Regions from separate parts of the Arthrobacter sp. 10N418 genome, predicted to be linked through region 1. Evidence: predicted binding sites of a transcription regulator. Region 1 holds the regulator's gene; each other region holds the start of a gene.
What was found. Region 1 encodes HrcA, which represses chaperone genes, less so after heat shock. Its sites were predicted from a motif close to TTNGCACTCGNNNNNNNCGAGTGCNAA; they were not measured.
Positions count from the first base shown of each region.

Region 2: the regulator HrcA is predicted to act here: its motif matches at 3,820-3,846, upstream of AC1DCZ_RS04400 (FmdB family zinc ribbon protein).
Region 3: the regulator HrcA is predicted to act here: its motif matches at 4,207-4,233, upstream of groES (co-chaperone GroES).

Region 1 is NZ_JBFTIK010000015.1:48,848-54,895, forward strand. Features, by position in the region: gene AC1DCZ_RS13320 (16S rRNA (uracil(1498)-N(3))-methyltransferase) at 1-53, opposite strand, end outside; gene dnaJ (molecular chaperone DnaJ) at 56-1,186, opposite strand; gene hrcA (heat-inducible transcriptional repressor HrcA) at 1,274-2,287, opposite strand; gene AC1DCZ_RS13335 (DUF3097 domain-containing protein) at 2,598-3,449, shown strand; gene AC1DCZ_RS13340 (DUF4870 domain-containing protein) at 3,578-3,997, shown strand; gene hemW (radical SAM family heme chaperone HemW) at 4,076-5,314, opposite strand; gene lepA (translation elongation factor 4) at 5,360-6,048, opposite strand, start outside.
Region 2 is NZ_JBFTIK010000004.1:60,041-66,088, reverse strand. Features, by position in the region: gene AC1DCZ_RS04410 (AAA family ATPase) at 1-2,273, shown strand, start outside; gene AC1DCZ_RS04405 (RcpC/CpaB family pilus assembly protein) at 2,425-2,988, opposite strand; gene AC1DCZ_RS04400 (FmdB family zinc ribbon protein) at 3,487-3,744, opposite strand; gene AC1DCZ_RS04395 (5-formyltetrahydrofolate cyclo-ligase) at 3,945-4,568, opposite strand; gene galU (UTP--glucose-1-phosphate uridylyltransferase GalU) at 4,665-5,594, shown strand; gene AC1DCZ_RS04385 (GNAT family N-acetyltransferase) at 5,600-6,048, shown strand, end outside.
Region 3 is NZ_JBFTIK010000004.1:83,204-89,251, reverse strand. Features, by position in the region: gene AC1DCZ_RS04495 (glycoside hydrolase family 3 N-terminal domain-containing protein) at 1-969, shown strand, start outside; gene AC1DCZ_RS04490 (shikimate 5-dehydrogenase) at 1,012-1,857, shown strand; gene AC1DCZ_RS04485 (class I SAM-dependent methyltransferase) at 1,915-3,165, opposite strand; gene AC1DCZ_RS04480 (hypothetical protein) at 3,232-3,651, shown strand; gene groES (co-chaperone GroES) at 4,393-4,689, shown strand; gene groL (chaperonin GroEL) at 4,767-6,048, shown strand, end outside.

The sequences.
Region 1 (6,048 bases):
GGGACCTGCTGGTCCAGGGATCCTGCGGGGGTGAAGAAGACCGGGTTACTCACCGCTACAGGTTACCGAGCCTGTCCCGCAGCTTCGCGAACACACCGCCGCTCGCGGCCAGCTTTCCGTCGGTGAACTGTTCGCCGCGCAGCTTGGCGAGCTGCCGCAGCAGGTCTTCCTGGGCGGCGTCGAGCTTGCCGGGGGTATCCACCTGCAGGTGGACCTTGAGGTCCCCGCGGCCGTAGCCGCGCAGGTGCGTCACGCCGAGCCCGCGGAGGGTGATGACCTCCCCTGACTGGGTCCCGGCCTTGACGTCGATCTCCTGCGGCCCGTCGAAGGTGTCCAGGCTCAGCTCCGTGCCCAGGGCGGCGGCAGTCATCGGGATGTTGAGGCTGGCGTGCAGGTCGTCGCCGTCGCGGACGTAGGTGGCGTCACTGTTGACGCGGATTTCGACGTAAAGGTCGCCGGCGGGGCCGCCGGCAGGGCCCGCCTCGCCCTGTCCGGACAACTGGATGCGGGTGCCCGTGGCTACACCGGCGGGAACTTTGACGGTCAGGGAACGGCGGCTGCGGATCCGGCCCTGGCCGTTGCACTCGTTGCAGGGGTCCTTGATGACGGTCCCGAAGCCCTCGCAGGAACCGCAGGGGGCCGACGTCATGACCTGGCCGAGGATGGACCGGACGGCGCGCTGGACCTGTCCGGAGCCGCCGCAGATGTCGCAGCGTTCCGGGTGGCTGCCTGCGCGGCAGCAGGAGCCTTCACAGGTCGGGCACGTGACGGCAGTGTCAACCTCAAGCTTCCTGTTGACGCCGAACACGGCGTCACGGAGGTCGATCCGGACGCTGATGAGCGCGTCCTGGCCGCGGCGGACCCTGGACGCCGGGCCGCCCTGGCCGCCTCCGCCGCCGAAGAACGTGTCGAAGATGTCCTGGAAGGCGAACCCCTGGCCGGCGTAGCTGCCGCCGCCGAAGCCGTTGTCGGTGCCGTTCTCATTGCCGGTGGTGTCGTAGACGCGGCGTTTCTGCGGATCGGAGAGGACCTCGTAGGCGTGGGTGACGGCCTTGAACCGGTCCGAGGCGTCCTCCCCCGGGTTCACATCCGGGTGCAGGGTTCGCGCCAGTTTGCGGTAAGCCTTCTTAATCTCTTCACCCGTTGCTTCGCGGGAGACTCCAAGAACGTCGTAATGGCTGCTCAAAGTTCGTATCTCTTCCTTGTAGTACTGCCTGTGGGGCAAGAAGTCTGGTGCCGAAGCCCGGGGGCCGGCTGTCGGTCAAATGGCCGGTCAGGGCCCGAGGATCCTCGAAAGGTAGCGGGCCACCGCGCGGACCGCGGCCATGGTGGTCGGATAATCCATCCGGGTGGGCCCCAGCACGCCGACCTTGGCTGTGGCGTCCGGGCCATACCCGGTGGCCACCACGGAAGCCTCGGCAAGGCCGTCGTAGGGGTTCTCCCGTCCGATGCTCACGGTGACGCCGCGCGGATCCTCGGCCATTTCGCTGAGCAGCCGGAGCATCACCACCTGCTCCTCGAGTGCTTCCAGGACCGGGCCGATACTCAGCGGGAAATCCACGTTGGAGCGGGCAAGGTTGGCGGTGCCGGCCATGACCATGCGCTCTTCGCGGCTGCTCGTGGCGAGGGCCTCCAGGCCTCGGGCCAGGGCCTGGGCGGCGCCGCGCCGGACTGGCGGGCAGCTGGCGACGACGGCCTGCAGGGACTGGGGCAGCAGGTTCAGCGGCAGCCCCGACAGGATGCCCAGGAAGCGGGTACGCAGCTCCGAGAGCGCCTCGTCGGGGAGGTCCTGGCCGACGTCGATGACCCGCTGCTCGACCTTCCCGGTGTCCGCGATCAAAACCGCCAGCACCTTCCTGGGGGCCAGCAGCACGAATTCGACGTGCCGGACCTTGGCGCGGCTGAGCAGCGGGTACTGCACGACGGCGACCTGGTTGGTCAGCTGCGACAGGAGCCGCACAGTCCGGTCAAGGACGTCGTCGAGGTCATCCGAGCCCTCGAGCAGCGCCTGGATGGCGCGGCGTTCCGCATGGGAGAGGGGCTTGACGGCCGAAATCTGGTCGACAAAGAGCCGGTAGCCCTTGTCCGTAGGGATTCTCCCTGAACTCGTGTGCGGTGCTGTGATGAGGCCCTCATCTTCCAGCGCCGCCATGTCGTTGCGGATCGTGGCGCTGGACACGCCAAGGTGGTGCCGTTCAACCAGCGCCTTGGAGCCAACGGGTTCACGGGAATGGACGTAGTCCTCCACGATTGCGCGCAGCACTTCGAGTTTGCGTGGTTCGCTCACGCTCCGCCTCCAATCGTCGGTCCAGCATCCGGTCTGGCGTGCGGCGCCTGCCCCGCGCCGCACCTGGCGGGCGGCCTACGGTTAGCACTCGACATGCCTAAGTGCTAACCAGTCTAATATGACTCGCCGCGTTGTTAGCATTGGATTCGCTCCAGGCGTTGCTCCCGGATCCGTGTTTCCGGGCACAGCGCTCCGGGCACGGGGGACGCAGCGGCGCTGGCAGCGCATCCCGTCGCGCGGCGTACGCCGCGCGTCCCCGGATGGTTTCACTGACCGCCGTACATTCCGAGTGCAAAGCTGTGTGTAAGAGATGTCGTACCAGAACTGGGGACCCCAGGACATGTCCGCCCCCGCCAAGACCCAGCTGCCGGAGGTCCCTGTGGAACGCGGCATGGTGCTCGAGGATGTGCAGTCCGGGTGGGTCGGGGCCGTCACCCGGGTCGAAAAGTCCGGCGGCATGCATGTTGTGGCGCTCGAGGATCGGCGGGGCAAGTCGCGGTCCTTCCGCCTGGGCTTCGGCTTCCTGCTGGAGGGCCAGCCCGTGCGGCTCATGCCGCCGGCTCCACGGGGTGCGGCACCGGGCGCCGGAGCAGGCCGCACGGCGTCGGGCTCGGTCCGTGTGGAGGGCCAGCGTGCGCAGGTGGCCAAGGCCAGCCGGATCTGGGTGGAAGGCAAGCACGACGCCGAACTCGTAGAGAAGGTCTGGGGCGACGATCTCCGGGTCGAGGGCATCGTGGTCGAGCCACTGCACGGCATTGATGACCTCACTGCAGCGGTTGCAGCGTTCCGGCCCGGCCCGGGGCGCCGGCTTGGCGTCCTGGTGGACCACCTCGTCCCGAATTCGAAGGAATCCAGGATTGCCGACGCCGTCATGGCCTCCCCCGGCGCGGCGGGCAATGTGCTGATCGTGGGCCACCCCTACGTGGACGTCTGGCAGGCTATTCGGCCCGCGATCCTGGGCATCGGGGAGTGGCCGGTTATTCCCCGCGGGATGGACTGGAAGACCGGCATCCTGACGGCGTTCGGCTGGCCGCACACCACAAAGGAGGACATCGGGCTCGGCTGGCAGAAACTCCTGGGCGCCGTGCGCAGCTACGCCGACCTGGAGCCGTCCCTGCTCGGCCGGGTCGAAGAGGTCATCGACTTCCTCACCGTGCCGTAGGGATCCACGACGCGGCACCGAACATCATTTAGGGGCCAGAGCAAGTATTCTTGAAACGGAGCCGTACATCCTGCGCGGCACCGGCGCTTCCAGGCAGCAACGCATCACCGCAATCCGAAGGACTTACCGTGGCAGAGAACGAACGCGAACGCACGGGCAACCAGGCCAGCCATGGCCAGCCCCCGTACCATGGCGTTCCCGCAAATGCGCTGCCGCTGACGGCCAGCGAGGACCGGCAGTGGGCCACGTTGGCACACTTCGGCGGCATCCTGGGCTGTGTTCCCTCGCTCTTGATCTACCTGATCTTCAAGGACCGCGGGCCTTTCACGGCGCAGGAGTCCAAGGAAGCCCTCAATTTCACGTTGCCCCCGACGATCGCGGCAGTGCTCGCCAATCTCCTCGTCTTCATCCCCGTGGTCGGCAACCTGTTCGCGGTCCTCGCCACGGTGATCTGGATCGCCGTCACCTGTTTCTCGGTGGCCGCGGGCATCCACGTCAACCGCGGGCAGCCGCACCGCTACGAGTTCAACCTGCGCTGGATCAAGTAGGGGCGGACTCCACGGCGCCGCTCCCAAGGCAAGAGCCGGCCGTTGCCCCCACGGGGGCAACGGCCGGTTCTTTGCGCCTTAGTCCGGCAGGATCCTGCGGACCACGGCGTCGGCCAGCAGCCGGCCCTTGAGCGTGAGGACCAGCCGGCCCTTGAAAGCCGCGGCGGGGTCCACGAGTCCGTCGGCGATCAGCCCCGCCACGGCGTGCCTGCCGGTGTCGCCCAGGCCGCCGAGGCTCGGGATGTCCAGTCCCGTGTTCAGCCGGGCCTCAAGCATGACCCGTTCCACGTTGCGCGTTTCGCTGTCGAGCGTTTCGCGTCCCGCGGCGGGCGAGACGCCGGCGCCGAGCCGGTTGGCGTAGGCGGTGGGGTGCTTGACGTTCCACCAGCGCACGCCGCCGACGTGGGAGTGCGCACCCGGCCCGATGCCCCACCAGTCGTCCCCCCGCCAGTAGGCGAGGTTATGCCGGCAGGCCTGCCCGGGCGTCCGCGACCAGTTGCTGACCTCGTACCAGGCGAGCCCGGCCGCGGTGATCAGTTCGTCGGCGAGCTCGTACTTGGCGGCGTGGTCGTCGTCGTCGATTCCCGGGACTTCGCCGCGGCGGATCTGCGCGGCCAGTTTGGTGCCGTCCTCGACAATCAGGGCGTAGGCGCTGATGTGGTCCGGGTTGTAGGACAGGGCGGTCTCGAGCGAGCAGCGCCAGTCGGCCAGTGACTCCCCCGGGGTCCCGTAGATCAGGTCGAGGCTGACTGCGAGCCCTGCGTCCCGCGCCCATTGGACCACCTGGGGCACCCGGCTGGGGGTGTGGGTGCGGTCCAGGACCTTCAGGACATGCGGAACGGCCGATTGCATGCCGAAGGACACCCGGGTGAATCCGGCGTCAGCCAGCAGCTGCAGGGACTCGGGGGTGACGGAATCCGGGTTGGCCTCCGTAGTCACCTCGGCGCCGGGCTGCAGTCCCCACGCCGCGATGGCGGCGGTGAGGATGCCGGCGAGGTCCTCGGCTGGGAGCAGCGTGGGCGTGCCACCGCCGAAAAAGACTGTGCTGAGCGGCCGTTCGGGCAGGCCAGTTTCCTTCAGGACCCGGGCAGCGAAAGCAACTTCCGCGATCGCTGTGGCGGCGTAGGCGTCCTGGGAGGCCCCGCCGCCCAGCTCGGTGGCGGTGTAGGTGTTGAAGTCGCAGTACCCGCAGCGGACCGCGCAGAACGGGATGTGCACGTACAGCCCGAAGGCACGTTGACCGGCGCCCTCGCGCGCCTGCGCTGGCAGCAGCCCGTCCGGCGGCGCCGGGTCTCCCAGGGGAAGAACGCTAGGCACGGGCCCGGCCCGCCGGTGTTGTGGCAACAATCATTGCTGGCACCGCTACTTCTTGGCCTTGTCCTTGGACTCGTCCGTGGTGAGGGCGGCGATGAAGGCTTCCTGCGGCACCTCGACGCGGCCCACCATCTTCATGCGCTTCTTGCCTTCCTTCTGCTTTTCCAGCAGTTTGCGCTTTCGGGTGATGTCACCGCCGTAGCACTTGGCGAGGACGTCCTTGCGGATGGCGCGGATGCTTTCACGGGCGATAATCCTGGAGCCGATGGCGGCCTGGATGGGCACCTCGAACTGCTGCCTGGGGATCAGTTCGCGCAGCTTGCCGGTCATCATCACGCCGTAGGCGTAGGCCTTGTCGCGGTGCGTGATGGCTGAGAAGGCGTCGACCTGCTCGCCCTGGAGCATGATGTCCACCTTGACGAGGTCGGCGACCTGCTCGCCGTCGGCCTTCCAGTCCAGTGACCCGTAGCCGCGGGTCTTGGACTTGAGGATGTCGAAGAAATCGAAGACGATTTCCGCCAGCGGCAGGCGGTACCGGATTTCCACCCGGTCCTCGGAGAGGTAGTCCATGCCGCCCATGACGCCGCGCCGGCTCTGGCACAGCTCCATGATGGCGCCGACAAACTCGTTCGGCGCAAGGATGGTGGCGGCCACCATCGGCTCTCGCACTTCAGCGATCTTGCCGGTCGGGTATTCGCTGGGGTTCGTGACGTGGACAACCTTCTTGTCCTCCAGCG
Region 2 (6,048 bases), on a different contig from region 1:
AGGCCGTCAAGTACACCGCCGACGGCGGTGACCTCCACGGGACGCCCTACGAAGAGCTGATGGCACGCCTGGAACGGCTTGTTGCCGACACGGCGACCCTCGAAACCCTGCCGGAGCGGACCCTGCTCGTCGAGAACATGCGCGAGCACGGCCTCGGCGAGCTGCTCGCGGACCTCGCCGAGCGCGAAGTGCCGGCCGGGTCCGTGGCGGCCGAACTGGACCTGGCCTGGTGGCAGTCGGCGCTGGAAGCCATGATCAGCGGGGACGATTACCTTGCCATGTCCGACGGCGATGCCCTGCGCCAGCTGGAAGCGGAGTACCGCCTCGCGGACAACGCCCACATTGCCAGCGGTGCTGCGCGCCTGCGCTGGCACCTTGCCGAACGCTGGCGCGCGGCCATCAAGGAGCACCCGCGCCAGGCCGACCTGCTGCGCAGCCTCTTGAAGGACGGCCGGGTGACCTTATCCGCATTGACGGCCCAAGCGCCCGAACTCCTGCCGATGCTGGTACCCGTGTGGTCGGTCAGTCCGTACCTCATGACGGGTCTCTTGCCGGTCGAACAGAAATTTGACGCCGTCGTGATCCTGGATGCCGAGGCGACGTCGCTGCAGGCTGTCCTGCCGGCAATCGCCCGCGCGAAACAGGTCATTGCCTTCGGCGATGACAGGATTGCCAGCCCCCGGACATTCACGGTCGGTGTCGAGCGGCTCGCAGCGGGGGAGACCTCCTCCCAGAGCGTCGGGAGCGCCTACAGGGCCCTCTCAGCCGTGCTCCCCGTATGGAGCCTGCGGACCGTCTATCGTGCCGTCGACGAGGATCTCGTCCGCCAGCTCAGCAAGGGCTTCTACGACGGCGGGCTCCGCCGCCTGCCCGAAGGCCAGTCGGCCACCGGCCTTGAGCGTGCCCTCACGGTGGAATATTTGCCCGACGGCACCGGGCTGCCCAGCGCGGACCAGGACGGCGTTGAGTCTGTTGTCGCCGAAGTGAACCGCGCCGTTGAGCTCGTCTTCGAACACGCAAGGCTCCGGCCCCGGACATCCCTGGCAGTCGTCACGGGCAGCCTCCGCCATGCTGCCCGCATCGGCGAGTCCATCCGGTTGCAGTTGCCCAACTACCCCCTGCTGGCCAGCTTCTTCACGGCCGGAAATGAGTCCTTCCGCGTGGTGGACCTGGAACGCGCGCAGGGCCTCGTCCGCGATCACGTCATTTTCTCTCCGGGATACGGCCGCACTCCGCACGGTCGAGCGCTTCACAGCCTGGGTCCGCTCTCCGTCGACGGCGGGCGCGCCAAATTCGCCCTCGCTATGACGCGTGCCCGCCGGTCACTGCACGTGCTCAGTTGCTTCCGTCCGGAGGATCTGGACGTCACGCGACTGAGCTATGGTGCAGTGGATTTCTACGAGCTGCTGGATCGTGAAATCGCCGGCAACTCGGATCTGGGCAGCCCCGCGTCGCGGGCCGCGGCCAGTGAGCAGGAACTCGGGGCCGACCCGCTCGTGGCCGATCTGGGGGACCGGCTCCGCGCCCGCGGCGCGCGGGTCTGGCACCAGTACGACGGTGTCCTGAACATGGTGGCAGCGGCAGATCCGCTCAGTACCATCGGCCAGGACGATGCTGAGATCCCGAGGCCTGTGGCCATCGAGTCCGATGGCACGGAGCAGTACCGGCGGATGTCCGTCCGGGAGCGCAGCCGGCTCCGGCCGCAACTGCTGGAGCGCCTTGGCTGGCGCTACATGCCACTATGGACCATAGAGGTATTCACCGATCCCTCGGCCTGCGCCGACCGTATCGGCGGATACCTGGGGCTGGAGAAGCCCGCCGCGGCCAGCCATCGAACCCCGCCAGGGTCCTTCGATGACGACGTCGAAAACCTTGCGGTCAATGATGTGCAGGTCTCGGCTGCTCCCGCAGCCCCGGCACCGGAAGCACAGCGGCAGCCAGCGGCCGGCTGGCCGGACAGCGCGCACCAGCAGGAATCAGTAGCAGGCAGTGAGGAGACCGGCGGCATGCGTGCGGCGGACGGCGACATCCAGGACAACAGCAATCACGACGGCGACAATCACGACGGCGGGTACGCCGGCGATGAGAATTCCGGCCCCGGGCAGGAAGGGCGCGCGCGGGAGACCCGCCTTTCCGAGGTGCACGCCTCAGCGTCCGGCGGGGTTCTCCCGAACAAGGCTGCCGAGGATGACCCCCGGCGCTGGGGCGACCAGCCGGGCAGCTACGACCACGACGCGTGGCTGCAGGAACAGAAGCCGCCGCACTGGGGCTGAACAGGGCCGCACTGGCGGCCGGGACCGGCGGCCCGCACTGGGTCAGCCCGCACGGGCGTCCGCGGCATCGTCGGGCCGCCGCGGGTCAGCCCGCACGGGCGTCCGCGGCATCGTCGGGCCGCCGCGGGTCAGCCCGCACGGGCGTCCGCGGCTAGCCGGGGGCAGATCCAACCATTACGAAGAACAGCTTTCCTTGGGTGGAAGAGCCGGCGAGGCGTCGGGCCTGGTCAGCGTCGGCTGCCACGACGATGAGTCCGTCAGCGTCACTGGAAGCCAGCCACTGGGCGCCCTTGCCGCCTTGTGCCGACGTCCACAGCACGGGGACGGCTGCAGCCAGGACCTGGGACTGTGAGGGTTGTTCGGAGCCGTTGCCGCCGGTCAACACCACATTAATGAGCTGTCCGGGAGAGACCAGCTGGATCGAGGCCGGATCTGCCATTCGGAGAGGCACGGCGGCCGACCCGGGCCGGGTGCCCGCCAGCAGCCCGGCACCGATGAGCTGGGAGTCGGTAAGAAGCTGGCCCTTTCGAAGCGCGACGGCCAACTGCCTCCCTAGGACTTCTGTTTCGCTCCGCAGGCTGCCCCCGGGAACGAGGCCAGGCGGCACGCTGACGCTGGAGACATCACCCGGTTCCAGCGTCTTGCCCGCCGGAATATCCTCCGCCGCGGCGAAGACCGCAACTGTCTCGGCGGGGACTGGAGTGAACTGCTGCACCGTCACACCCGCGGCGACGCACAGGAGGAGCAGGACCGCCAGCCGCCGGTTCCGGTTCAGCCACCCGGCGAGACGCCGGTGCGGGGGACGGCCGCGAGGCGTCCTGGAACTTCGGGGACTCTTGGAGCGAAGCGGGACCCCGGAGTGAGGCCGACCGGAGATGGAGCGACCGCCAGGTGGACGTGCAGCGGTGCGAAAGGCCGCGTGCAGGAAGCGCCCGGGGAGAGGGCTCCCAAGGATTAAGTGCCCTTCGGGAGGGCTCATTACGGCAGAGTGCCCACCGGTGGGGCGGCCAACGACGGGGCCCACGGGAAGCGGCGCGAGGCACGCGAACGGATTCATGCCTCGACGCTACGCGCGAGCCGCGTGAAGGGTCAGACGCCGGCACGCCTATGTGGAAAAGCAGCCCGCGCACGGTGCCGGAAGGCAACACGCCGGCGGGCGGAGGGGCGCTAAGCGAGGGAGCGTGGCAGGTCAAACCCCGATGCGGGCAGAAGACTAGCTGGCGGCGGCAGCGGCGGGGGCAGGTGCCGCCGCGGGAGCAGGCGCGGGAGCCGGCGATACGGTGCTGCCTTTGGCATCACGGGAATCGGTCCGGTAGAAGCCCGATCCCTTGAATACGACGCCCACGCTGTTGAATTTCTTGCGCAGGGTTCCCTGGCACTCAGGGCAGGACGTCAGGGTGCTGTCGGTGAACGACTGCACGATCTCGAAGGCGTGGCTGCAGTCCTTGCAAGCGTATGCATACGTGGGCACTGGAAATCCTCCTCTGGGACAAACGAGCAGGTCCCGTGGTGCCAAGTCGGAGAGTCCGTTGCCGGAACCCGACCTTTAGCAGTCGCAGGGCCTGAGTGCCAATTCTATCACCCCGCCCGCGGACCCCGCCTGCGCACCCCTCCCATCGGCCCCGCCGACGGCCCGATGGCCATGCCCTAGTGGAATCGAGCCCAGCCGGATCAGCCCAGCCGGATTAGGGATGCCGGGGTCAGGGCAAAAGAAACCTTCCGGTCGAAGGACTCGGCGGGGATGCTGTCGGCGGGCAGCACCTCCGACTCGTACACGACCGCGGCGGTCGGCAGCGGACTGTCGTCGGGCGAGTTGGCAGTCCGCGAAAGCATGCCCTCCAAGGTGGCCAGGAACTTGTCGTAGTAGCCGCCGCCCTGGCCGATCCTGTTGCCGGAGAGGTCGACGGCGGTGGCTGGCACGAACACGCCCGTGGCATGGCGCATGACCTCGGTCCCGTGGCGTTCCCCGGCCGGCTCCTGGATGGGTGCGTAGCGGCTGCGCCCAAGCACTGACTCCGGGGTCCAGTACACCCAGGCCAGTTCGAGTCCGGGCTCGCAGACCGGAAGCAGCACCCTGTGACCGGCATCGTGCAGGGCCGTCAGGAGGGGCCGGGTCGGCGGCTCGGAACCTACGCCGAGGTACACCGCGAACGTCCCCGCCTGGCCGCTTGTCAACGCGGTTGCCCACTCCAGACCCCGGCGGGCTATGCCCGCGGCGGCCGATTCGAGCGCTGCTGGCGGCAGGGCCGCGCGTTGGACCCTATGGCTGGACCGAATGTCTTCTTTTGACGCCATAACGGCTCGTCCCTCCGCCTGCTGCCGGCGGCCCAGGGCCCGTGACGGCAGCTTGAATGATTACCGAATGATTGGTACCTCCGATAGATTAGTCGAGTGACTACATCCAACGCTTCCGTCCGCAAGGCCGTCATCCCCGCCGCGGGCCTCGGTACCAGATTCCTGCCGGCCACCAAGGCCATGCCCAAGGAAATGCTTCCCGTCGTTGACAAGCCGGCTATCCAGTACGTCGTCGAGGAAGCCGTCAACGTCGGTCTCAACGACATCCTGATGATCACGGGCCGCAATAAGCGCGCGCTGGAGGACCACTTCGACCGCGTCCCCACCCTGGAAGCTACGCTGGAAGCCAAAGGCGACACCGCCAAGCTGGAGTCGATCCAGGCCGCCAGCAACCTCGGCGACATCCACTACGTGCGCCAGGGCGATCCCATGGGCCTGGGCCACGCGGTCCTTCGTGCAAAGCAGCACGTAGGCTACGAGCCCTTTGCGGTCCTGCTGGGCGATGACCTTATCGATGCCCGCGATGAACTGCTGAGCACCATGATCGAGGTGCAGGCCAAGACCGGCGGCTCGGTTGTGGCGCTGATTGAAGTGGACCCGTCCCAGATCAGCTCCTACGGCTGCGCCGACGTAGAAGCTGTCGGCGGCGAAGAGTACGTTCGCATCAACCACCTCGTGGAGAAGCCCGACGTCGAGGACGCCCCCTCAAACCTGGCCGTCATCGGCCGCTATGTGCTGCATCCGGCCGTCTTCGACGTGCTGGAACGCACCGAGCCCGGCCGCGGCGGAGAAATCCAGCTTACGGACGCACTCCAGGAGCTCTCGTCCGGGACCGGCGAAGGCTACGGCGTCTACGGCGTGATCTTCCGGGGCCGCCGTTACGACACCGGCGACAAGCTCAGCTACCTCAAGGCCTGTGTCCAGCTCGCCTGCGACAGCGAGGACCTCGGCCCAGGCCTGCGCGAATGGCTTCCCGGCTTTGCCGCCAGCCTTGACCCCAGCCTGACCGCCAGCGTCGCCAAGTAACTTCCGTGGGGGGCAGCTTCAACTGGCCGGTGACGCTGGAGAGCGGCGACCTCGTGTTGCGGCCGATCCGCTACCGGGACCGCAAGGAGTGGACCGCGCTCCGCTCCCGCAACAGCGAGTGGCTGGCGCCGTGGGAGGCGTCCAACCCCGTCCCCGGCGGAGGCCTGCCCAACTACCGCCAGATGGTCCGGTCCCTGAAAGTCCAGGCCACGCAGGCCACGGCGCTGCCCTTCGTCATCACCGCGTGGACCCCCGGGTTCCAGGCGCCCGTCATCGTCGGCCAGCTCACGGTGTCATCGATCGTGTGGGGTTCGGCCATGATGGCAACGCTTGGCTACTGGGTGGACAAGGAGCGGGCCGGCCAGGGAATTGCGCCCACCGCAGTGGCCATGGCAACCGACTACTGCTTCGGCACCCTGGGCCTGCACCGCATGGAGATCAACATCAGGCCCGA
Region 3 (6,048 bases), on a different contig from region 1:
GACGCCGCCGCCGACTTCGGCACGGACTTCTCCCAGGGGATGCTCGCCGCGGGGGTGCTGCCGACCGTCAAGCACTTCCCCGGCCACGGTTCCGTGACAGTTGATTCCCATGAAGGCCTCCCGGTCCAGAACGAATCCATGGACCAGCTCCGCGCCAAGGATCTGGTGCCCTTCCAGGCGGCAATCAAGGCCGGGCTGCCGATGGTCATGACCGGGCACATTGCCGTTACGGCCCTGGAACCGGGGGTCCCCGCGTCGGTCTCCAAGGCCAGCTACACGGCGTTGCGGGGGATGGGGTTCCACGGGGTGGCCGTGACCGATGCCCTGAACATGGGAGCGATCCAGGGCAAGTATCCCAACGATTCCGCCGCGCCCCTGGCACTGGCCGCCGGGGCCGACCTGTTGCTGATGCCAAAGGATGTCGCCGCCGCCCACGCCGCCATCGTGAACGCCGTCAGGAACGGCACCCTGCCGCCGGAACGGCTCGCGGACGCCGCGCAGCGGGTCGTCACCATGATGATGTGGCGCGGCCGCACCGGCGCCCCGGCGGGAAGCGCGCCAGGAAGCGGCAAGGAACTCTCACGGAAGGTGTCGCGGGAAGCCATTACCGTGCTCGCCGGACCCTGCCACGGTCCCATCGTGCCCGCCAGCGTGCGCGTGACCGGCGGCTCGGACCAGGACCGGGCACGGTTCGCGGCGGCAGCACGGGACGCCGGCATCAGCATCGGCACCGGCCCGCTCGTTACCCTGATCGGCTTCGGCGGCAAGCCGGCGGTCGCTGATGTCGCCGTCGCCCTCGATGCGCCATGGCCGCTGGCGGACTCCGCCGCGCCCGCCAAGATTGCGCTTTACGGGCGCAACCAGGGGGCCTTTGACGCCCTGGCGGCGGTGCTCGCCGGCAAGGCGACGGCGCCCGGGAAGCTGCCGGTCGCCGTCGGGCCGCAGGCTGCAGGCTCAGGCTGCGGCTGAGGCCGGGGCTGCCAGCGGTTTTTCAAGGGGTTTAATGGAGCTGTGCCCATACTGAACAAAGACATGACCCTGTGCATCTCGCTTTCGGCCCGGCCGAGCAACAACGGGACCCGTTTCCATAACCACCTATATGAACAGCTTGGCCTGAACTGGATCTACAAGGCCTTCGCGCCCACTGACCTGGCCCAGGCAATCGCCGGCGTCCGGGGCCTCGGGATCCGCGGCTGCGCGGTGTCAATGCCCTACAAGGAAGACGTCATTGCCCTGGTGGACGTCATGGACCCCTCCGCGAAAGCCATCGATTCGGTCAACACGATCGTCAACGACGGCGGCCGCCTGACCGCCTACAACACCGACTACACGGCAATCGAGCAGCTGCTGAAGTCCAACGCCGTGCCCGCGTCCTATACCGTGTGGGTCCTCGGCTCCGGGGGCATGGCCAAGGCCACCGTCGCGGCGCTGCGGGATGCCGGGTTCAGGGACGTCACTGTGATTGCCCGCAACGAGTCCTCCGGACGGGCGCTCGCAGGGCACTACGGGTTTGCGTGGCGCGCCGACCGTCCCGGAACCGGTGCACACGGAACTGAGGCTGCCGGCACCGCCGACATGCTCATCAACGTCACCCCCGTCGGGATGGCCGGCGGCCCGGACGCAGGCTCGCTGTCCTTCCCGCAGGAGGCGGTGGATGCCGCGAAGGTGGTGTTCGACGTCGTCGCCCTCCCGGCGGAGACCCCGCTGGTCATGGCCGCCCGCGCGGCGGGCAAGACCGTGATCACCGGAGCCGAAGTGGCCACCATCCAGGCCCTGGAACAGTTCGTGCTGTACACCGGCATCCGGCCCACCGACGAACAAGTCAAGACCGCAGAAGAATTCATGCGGGCGCAGTAGCTTCACCGCGCGCCGGAGTTTTACCCGGGCGCAGGCCTGCACTGCAGGCCTGCGCCCCTACTGGACGGGTTCCACCGAAATGGCCACCCGGTCCTCGCCGATCCTGGTGAGAACCAGGGTGGCTGTATTCTTGCCTTTGTTTTTCGTCCCTGCGTTCTTTCCGGATGTGTTTTTCCCGCCGGGGAGAAGCTGCTTGCGGAGCTCCTCCGGCGTGACCGCCGTGCCGCGTTTCTTGATGTCCAGCACGCCGATGCCGTGGTCCTTGACCCAGGCCTTGAGCGCCTTGACGTTGTAGGGCATGACTTCCAGGACCTTGTAGGCACGGGCAAACGGAGTGTCGCGCAGTTCCGGGGCGCAGATATAGGCGATGTGCTCGTCCACGAGGTGCCCCTCGAGCTGGAGTGCGACGTCGGCCACGAGGCCGGCGCGGATGACGGCGCCGTCAGGCTCGTACAGATACCCCTCCACAGGGCCGACGGGCGCCACCGGGCCGCCGTCGAATCCGTCGCCGCTGGTCAGTTCGGCGGCGCCCTGCGGGCCGAGCACGAGGGCTGCACGGCGGACGCCGGGCCGCCGCACGGCGTTGAACCACAGTGCCACCTCGGTGACGTCGCCGCCCACCGAGACCCACTGGGCTTCACAATCCGCCGGCACGGAGTCGTGCGGCATGCCAGGGCCCATCTTCACGCCCACGGCGAGCCCCGAACCGGCCAGGGACTCCACGAAGGACAAAGGCGGGGAGAAGTCCTCCGGGTCCCACAGCCGCTTGGTCCCGGAGCTCGACGTGGTGCGGCGGGCCGGATCCAGCCAGACGCCGTCGATTCCCTCAAGCGGCACGGACATGGCATCTGCATGGACGACCGTGGCGTTCCGGAACGGAATCAGGTTCATCGTGGCGCAGGCGGCTGTCGTCTCGTCCATTTCCACGGCGGTCACCTTGATGTCCATGGAGGCCAGGGCCATGGCGTCAGCGCCGAGCCCGCAGCCGAGATCCGCCACGTGGCCGATGCCGGCCTCGACGAACCGTTGCGCGTGCCGCGCCGCGACCGTCAGCCGGGTTGCCTGCTCCAGGCCGGCCCGCGTGAAGATCATCTGCCGGGCGAACTCGCCGAACTTGGCCTCGGCCTTGGTCCGGAGCCTCGACTGGGTGAGCGCCGCCGACACGAGTTCGGGGGAGTGGCCGGCCTTCCGCAGCGTTGCGTTGAGCCGGATGGCGTCGTCCTCGCGGTAGGGGCCCAGCGACGCCAGCAACTCCCAGCCCTCGGGGTTGAGGAGCGGGGCGATCTGTTCCTGCGGTGCGTCAGCCATGCCATCTAGCGTAGTTCAGCCGCCGTTCACCCGATGCGCCGGACCAGGACGACTAGGCTTGACGGCATGGAAGACAGCGGAGCGGACGAGCGCGGCATTGACGTCAACACAGGGCAGTACGACGCCGATGAGGACCACCGGAACCATCAGGGGCTTGCCCGTTACGCCCGCCCGGCGCTGATAGCCGGCGGCATCATCGCGGTCGTCTGCATCGCGTTGCTGGTGATCATCTTTTTCCTGGATTCCTTCAACGCCACCATCTATTCCGTTGGCGGCAAGGACGTCAAGGACGCCACGGACGAGGCGCGTGCCATCCGCGACACCTATGCCGCGGCCCGGCTCGGCGGCGTCATCTTCCTCGTCGTCGGCCTCCTGCTCGCCGCCGCAGGCGGCCTGCTGCTGTACCGGCACCGCAACGATCAGGGGCGCATCATCGAGGAAGAAGACGGCGAAGACGTGGACTTCGAGGACCTCGCGGGAGAGTAGTCAGACGCCGGCAGCGCCTGGCGGACATGCTCATTCTTGGTATTCGAGGAGGGGCATGTCCCTCCGGGCAGTGCGGACTTGTTGGACATGCCCTTCGTCGAGCGCCTGGGGTGGGCATGTCCTTCGTTCAGCGCCTGGAGTGAGCATGTCCGCAGCATTTGTTTGGGCATGTCCATCGCTCGGCACGGACAGCGAGCATGATGCCCGCGAGTCCACCGGCCGCAACGAACAATGGGCATGTCCCTCTGGTCCGCTTGGGTCCGTCGCACACCCTTTTGTTCAGCCCGCACGCGTCGGTCAGCCGGGGTCCATCCGCACACCCCCTTTGTTCAGCCCGCACGCGTCGGTCAGCGTGGGTCCGTCGCACACCCCTTTGTTCAGCCCGCACTCGTTGGGCATCTCCTTCGTTCGGCGCCCGGAATGAGCATGTCCGACGCGCCCGTTGGGCATGTCCATCGCTCGGCACGGGCAGCGAGCATGATGCCCGAGTGTCCACCGGCCGCAACGAAAATTGGGCATGTCCCGCTGGGGGAAGTGTTCACCGGGGACGAATTTCTGGCACTCGCCTTGACCGAGTGCTAACTACTTACATAGAGTCGTCATTAGCACTCTCCCTGGGAGGGTGCTAATACATGAAGCGCCACTTGCCCGGCGCGCTGCCGGCACCGCGACGACGGTCTGCACGCCAGGGCACCACCGCTTCATAGTCCACAAATTTGCTGACGAAAAGGAGAGGTCCGAGTGTCGGTCTCTATTAAGCCTCTTGAGGATCGTATTGTTGTCCGCCCGCTCGAAGCCGAGCAGACCACGGCTTCCGGCCTGGTTATCCCGGACTCCGCGCAGGAGAAGCCGCAGGAAGGCGAAGTTGTTGCAGTAGGCCCCGGCCGCTTTGACGACAACGGCAACCGCGTTCCCATTGACGTGGCCGTTGGCGACGTCGTCATTTACTCCAAGTACGGTGGAACCGAAGTCAAGACCGGCGGCACCGAGTACCTCGTGCTCTCCGCCCGCGACGTTCTGGCGATCGTCGTAAAGTAACTCTCTTGGACCCCGCGCCGCCGATCCCTCGTTTGACGGGTCAGTTGCGCGGGGTTCTGTCTTGAAAGGACAAAACCATGGCAAAGCAGCTCGCGTTTAACGACGCTGCCCGCCGGTCGCTTGAAGCCGGCATCGATAAGCTCGCCAACACGGTCAAGGTGACGCTGGGCCCGCGCGGCCGCAACGTCGTGCTGGACAAGAAGTGGGGCGCCCCCACGATCACCAACGATGGTGTGACCATCGCCCGTGAAATCGAACTGGACGACCCGTACGAGAACCTTGGCGCACAGCTGGCCAAGGAGGTCGCCACCAAGACCAACGATGTTGCCGGCGACGGCACCACGACCGCCACGGTGCTGGCTCAGGCACTGGTCAAGGAAGGCCTGCGCAACGTTGCGGCTGGCGCCGCCCCGGGCGAGATCAAGCGTGGCATCGAAGTCTCCGTCGAGGCCGTCGCCGCCCGACTGCTCGAAAACGCCCGCCCGGTTGAAGGCACGCAGGTTGCCAACGTGGCCTCCATCTCCGCGCAGAGCGACGAGGTCGGCGAGCTCCTGGCCGAAGCCTTCGGCAAGGTAGGCAAGGATGGTGTGATCACCATCGAGGAGTCCTCCACCACGCAGACCGAACTGGTTCTCACCGAGGGCATGCAGTTCGACAAGGGCTACCTGTCCCCGTACTTCGTCACCGACGCGGAACGCCAGGAAGCAGTACTCGAAGACGCCCTGATCCTGATCAACCAGGGCAAGATCTCCTCTGTGCAGGATTTCCTGCCGCTGCTGGAGAAAGCGCTGCAGAGCTCCAAGCCGCTCTTCATCATTGCCGAGGACGTCGAGGGCGAGGCCCTGTCCACACTGATCGTCAACCGCATCCGCGGCACCCTGAACGTCGTTGCCGTCAAGGCGCCGGGCTTCGGTGACCGCCGCAAGGCAATGCTGCAGGACATCGCGACCCTCACCGGTGCGCAGGTTGTCTCTCCGGAACTGGGCCTGAGCCTGGACACGGTCGGCCTTGAGGTGCTGGGTACCGCCCGGCGCATCACCGTCACGAAGGACAACACCACCATCGTCGACGGCGCCGGTTCTGCCGAGGACGTCGCAGCCCGGGTTGCGCAGCTGCGCGCCGAGCTGACCCGCACCGACTCGGACTGGGACAAGGAAAAGCTGCAGGAACGCCTGGCCAAGCTGGCCGGCGGCATCGGCGTGATCAAGGTCGGCGCTGCCACCGAGGTCGAACTCAAGGAAAAGAAGCACCGCATCGAGGACGCCGTGTCCTCAACCCGTGCGGCCCTCGAAGAAGGCATCGTGGCCGGCGGCGGTTCCGCCCTCATCCACGCTCTGAAGGCCCTCGACGAGGATCCGG